One region of the Oceanobacillus sp. FSL W8-0428 genome, then DNA from elsewhere that is predicted to be linked to it. Evidence: predicted binding sites of a transcription regulator. Region 1 holds the regulator's gene; the other holds the start of a gene.
What was found. The regulator CtsR, encoded in region 1, represses protease genes until heat stress. The targets are predictions, from matches to a motif close to ATGGTCAATAAAGGTCAAACA.

Region 1 (2,480 bases):
AACTCTTTTTTTGTATTCTTAAACCTTCTATATTAAATTTGGAATCATAAAATAATTAAATAAGCTTATTAAAAATAGTAATCCAGAATAGATAATAAAATTTTCTTATTAGCAAATTAAAAGGATTAGAATATAATGGAAGTTAGACATGATAAAATTTAAAAATGATATTTTTGAGAGAGGAGATGGAGACAAGCTATTCTTTTCTATCTATTCGAATATGCATAAAAGATGAAACGATCACGTAAAGATATAATTGCATTTTAAATTCTATACAAAGGAGTAAGTAAAATTGGAACAATTCATTGGTGGTGATTTTCTTGTTATTGTATCACGTTTATTTATTGCTTTGATATTATCTGGTTTAATTGGTTTTGAACGAGAAATTAATAATCATTCAGCTGGGTTCCGTACGCATATACTAGTAGGAGTAGGATCCTGTTTAATGATGATTTTATCAATTTTTGGTTTTATCGCTTTCATGGAACAATATGATAATATTCGATTCGATCCTGCCCGTATCCCTTCTTATGTAATTAGCGGTATCGGCTTTCTGGGAGCAGGTACAATTATTGTTTACGGAGGAACTATCAAAGGGTTAACAACAGCTGCTTCTATATGGGCTGTAGCAGGTATTGGATTAGTTGTCGGAGCCGGTATGTACAGCGTTGCTATTGTAACAACGCTTATTATTCTTGTCAGTTTAATTTTTTTAAATCAAATAGAGCATTTCTTCCCCCGATTTAAATCAAGCAATTTTATTGAGATTATTGCATCAGAGGAATTTGAAATACATGAAGCAGTAAAGTCAATTGAAAAGAATCATTTTAATATTAAACAAATGGAGATAAAATTGTTGGAAGGTAATCAACGCAGAATTCATATGTGGACAAATATGAAGGGGAATAAAAATTTAATTTATTTATTTGATGATATATCCAAGCTTCCAGGAGTGGTAAATATAACAAAACGAAGTTAAAATTTAAATATTTTCATAGAGTTTCTATAATTATGTTTTGATTTCTTGTCTGTTTGTCAAAAATAGAAATACCATCCATTTGCAACTTAAAGAATTTATATTATAATAAAGTCATAGTCAAAGTTAGTCAAAGTCAAAGGAACTGATTTATCGAATAAATTATTTGATTTGAGGTGCGAAGGATGAGTAACATTTCAGATATCATTGAACAATATTTGAAAAAAGTATTACAGGCAGAGGAGCAGCAAGCTATCGAAATTAAAAGAAGTGAAATTGCAGATCAATTTCAATGTGTACCTTCTCAAATAAATTATGTGATTAATACACGATTTACTGTGGAGAAGGGGTATATTGTGGAAAGTAAGCGTGGGGGTGGCGGTTATATTCGGATTATGCGTATACGTCATCAGAATCAATCAGAGTTAATCGATGAAATTATATTTTTAATCGGTGATTCGATCCCCCAACGTGCTGCCTTAGATATTTTAGATCGGCTTTTAGAGGAGGAGCTGATTACAGCACGTGAAGCAAAGTTAATGTTAGCAAGTATTGATAGAACAACATTGGCTTTTCAATTACCATTACGTGATGAATTGCGTGCACGTATACTCAAATCTGCATTAACTGCTCTTAAGTATTTGAACGATTAATTACCTGAAGGGGAGGAGCGTCGTATGGAATGCCAGGAATGCCATGAAAGAAAGGCTACATTACATTTTAAACATATAATAAATGGCCAGGAGACAAAAATCAGTCTTTGTGAAGTATGTGCCAAGAAGAAAGGGTATTTAAGCTATCCAGAAGAAGGATATTCTTTAAATGACCTTTTATCAGGGCTGTTCCAAAAGGATGGATTAAATTTGAGCTCTGCAGGAACAACAAAATCCAATCAGTCCCAAGAACTGAAATGCCCCTCTTGCGGCAGAACGTTTAGTGAATTTAAAAAGGCCGGGAAATTTGGCTGTGCAAATTGTTATGCTTCCTTTGGATCCAAGGTAGAACCAATTTTACGGCGTGTACATGCTGGAAATACAAAGCATACTGGCAGGATACCAAAGCGTGCAGGAAAGTATATACAGCAAAAACAATTAATTTCTTCTCATAAAGAAGAGTTAAAACAGCTGATTGAAGAAGAAGAGTTTGAAAAGGCAGCTGTTCTTCGTGATAAAATCAGAGAACTGGAGAAAGAAAATCACCAAAATAAGGAAGCGGGTGATAACACGTGACATTAGAATCATTTATAAACGAAGCGATTAGCCCATGGATGCTGGAGGATGGTCCAGATAAAGATATAGTGATGAGCAGCCGCGTTCGTTTAGCCCGCAACTTTGCTGATCAATTGTACCCGACATCCGGTAATCAAGAAGCATTAGAAGAAGTACTGCAGTTTATTAAGAAAAATTATACTCAGCAGGAAGATACGGAGCAGAATTCCATTTCATTTATACCAATGAATAATTTAAATATGATTGAAAAACTTGTTTTGGTGGAAAAACACTTA
Region 2 (2,480 bases), 1.4 Mb from region 1:
AAACGTGGAGAGCTGCAGCTTGGTAATTAATGCTAGCATCCGGAGAATATGATATAATGCAATAAATATCATGGAACATCGCCAAAAAATAAATGCAGAGCTTTCTCTGCATTGCAAAAAATGGAGGCGTTTACTTAAGACAGGAGAGTGGATTTGTTGATTGAGAAAACGGTGAAGATTGAATTAGATTCAGGATTGCAGGCAAGACCAGCTGCCTATTTTGTACAAGAGGCCAATCGATTTGATTCACACATATTTTTAGAGAATGATGATAAAAAAGTGAATGCGAAAAGCATTATGGGACTGATGAGCTTAGCTTTGACAAAAGGGGAAGAAATTAAGCTTATTATCGAAGGTGAAGACGAAGAAGAGGCAATGGAATATTTAACAAGCCTTGTTCGCGAGAAAGTATGATTGAGCTAATGTTAAGTTTATAATAAATAGCAAATCTATGCCTATTTAAAAACTCCCTCTTAAGGGCGGGTAATCTTTACTCAAACTTAAGAGGGAGTTATCATGCATTTCATTTTTCTAGTAGCGCGCCCAGAGGGATTCGAACCCCCGGCAAACCTGGTACCGGAAACCAGTGCTCTATCCAGCTGAGCTATGGGCGCATATTGTTTTATTAAAAACACAACCTTAATTATACATACGAATTCCTTCTGAGACAAGTCCTTTTTCTTTATTTGATAAAATTTCTTAGGTTTAACAAACATAAAATCGGGAAAACTGGTTAAAGTAGAAATTTGGAGAATCTTTTTGTTTGACCTTTATTGACCAATGAGCTATCATATTAACTATAGTAATTAAATCATCAGCCATGTTAACTGGCTATTCAAGGAGGATTTATAATGAATTTAGTACCTACAGTTATTGAACAAACAAACCGTGGTGAACGCGCATACGATATTTATTCCCGTTTATTGAAGGACCGGATTATTTTACTTGGCAGCGGTATTGATGACAATGTCGCCAACTCTATTGTAGCACAGCTATTATTCTTAGAAGCAGAAGATCCAGGAAAAGATATCTCTTTATACATTAATTCTCCTGGCGGATCTATTACAGCCGGAATGGCAATTTTTGATACAATGAATTTTATTAAATCAGATGTATCTACAATCTGCATTGGTATGGCAGCTTCTATGGGAGCATTCCTGCTTAACGCTGGTGAAAAGGGTAAACGTTTTGCTTTGCCGAACAGTGAGATCATGATTCACCAGCCATTAGGTGGTACGCAAGGTCAGGCAACAGATATTGAGATTCATGCAAGAAGAATTATTGAAATTAAAAAACGCATGAACCGTATCATGTCTGAAAACACCGGACAGCCATTAGAAGTTATTGAACATGATACAGAGCGTGATAACTTTATGACTGCAGAACAGTCCAAAGAATACGGCTTAATTGATGATATCTTTGAACGCAAACAATAATCGAAGTGTAAAAAGTAAAAAAAGACCGGAGTTTTACACCGGTCTTTTTTTTTTTTGCTATTTTCTATTTCTATGTGAAATGTTTTAAATAGTTCTTATAAATATGATTTATTTATAAAACATTTTACCGGAAATTATTTTTTTATGAAATGATAAAATTATGTTTATCATAAATCCGAAATATCTCGTAAATACTGTGAAATTAACTGTTTAGTCATTCCTACAGGGTATAGTTTATGGTAAAATAAACTCAAGGTAGAATTTCGAAAATAATAAAAAATTTTAAGTTAAGTTATTTTGTATATGTTATCCCACATTTCACTAGTCTTAGGCATCTTTGACGGGATGAGAAGTTTTCCTTTTTATAATCCCCTACAAGCGAGCTTTTTGCAGGATATAACCTAATTCTATCTGCGGAAAGAATCGTTCCTCAAGGCTGAAGTATCACTTTACAGTTGTTTCTCCATGAAATGTTATCTTTTGCACACTCTGTTATATAAACTTTCACTACCCAAAAGCTGTCAAGACATAAGAGCTTTAAAAACTATCTTTTAGATAGATTAATTAAGATTCTATTATTGGAAAATATTTCAAGGAGGATATTGATGGAAAAAATAGTTAATATTGTAGAGTCACAAGTTATTGCTTCTGTGAAATCACCGGAACATTTAGAATTGGCTGCTGCTTCAAATTCAAATGTTGTGTTTTTATTAACGGGAGATTTACTTACGACTTCTGATTATCTAGATGTACTTAAAAAGGCTGGGAAGCAAACTTTTTTACATATAGATTTTATTGAGGGGCTTTCTAATTCAAAAAATGCACTAAAGTATATTGCAAAAGTGTGGCAGCCCAAAGGAATTATTACTACAAGAAACAGCCTGATTAAATATGCAAAAGAAGAAGGGTTAATGACAGTTCAAAGAATCTTTTTAATTGATAAAAATGCTATGAAAAAAGGAATTGAGATGGCAGATCAATACCAGCCTGATGCTATTGAAATATTACCTGGACTTATGCCAAGCGTCATAGACGAATTAACAA

Region 2: clpP (ATP-dependent Clp endopeptidase proteolytic subunit ClpP) is a predicted target of CtsR. The motif match lies at 761-781, and genes of this name have one in related genera.

Annotation. Positions count from the first base shown of each region.
Region 1 covers NZ_JBBORB010000001.1:1,494,126-1,496,605, forward strand. The annotation lists gene MKY30_RS06670 (MgtC/SapB family protein) at 293-979, shown strand; gene MKY30_RS06675 (CtsR family transcriptional regulator) at 1,162-1,629, shown strand; gene MKY30_RS06680 (UvrB/UvrC motif-containing protein) at 1,654-2,205, shown strand; gene MKY30_RS06685 (protein arginine kinase) at 2,202-2,480, shown strand, end outside.
Region 2 covers NZ_JBBORB010000001.1:44,441-46,920, reverse strand. The annotation lists gene whiA (DNA-binding protein WhiA) at 1-30, shown strand, start outside; gene MKY30_RS00215 (HPr family phosphocarrier protein) at 157-414, shown strand; tRNA gene MKY30_RS00210 (tRNA-Arg) at 539-614, opposite strand; gene clpP (ATP-dependent Clp endopeptidase proteolytic subunit ClpP) at 852-1,436, shown strand; gene MKY30_RS00200 (glycerol-3-phosphate responsive antiterminator) at 2,042-2,480, shown strand, end outside.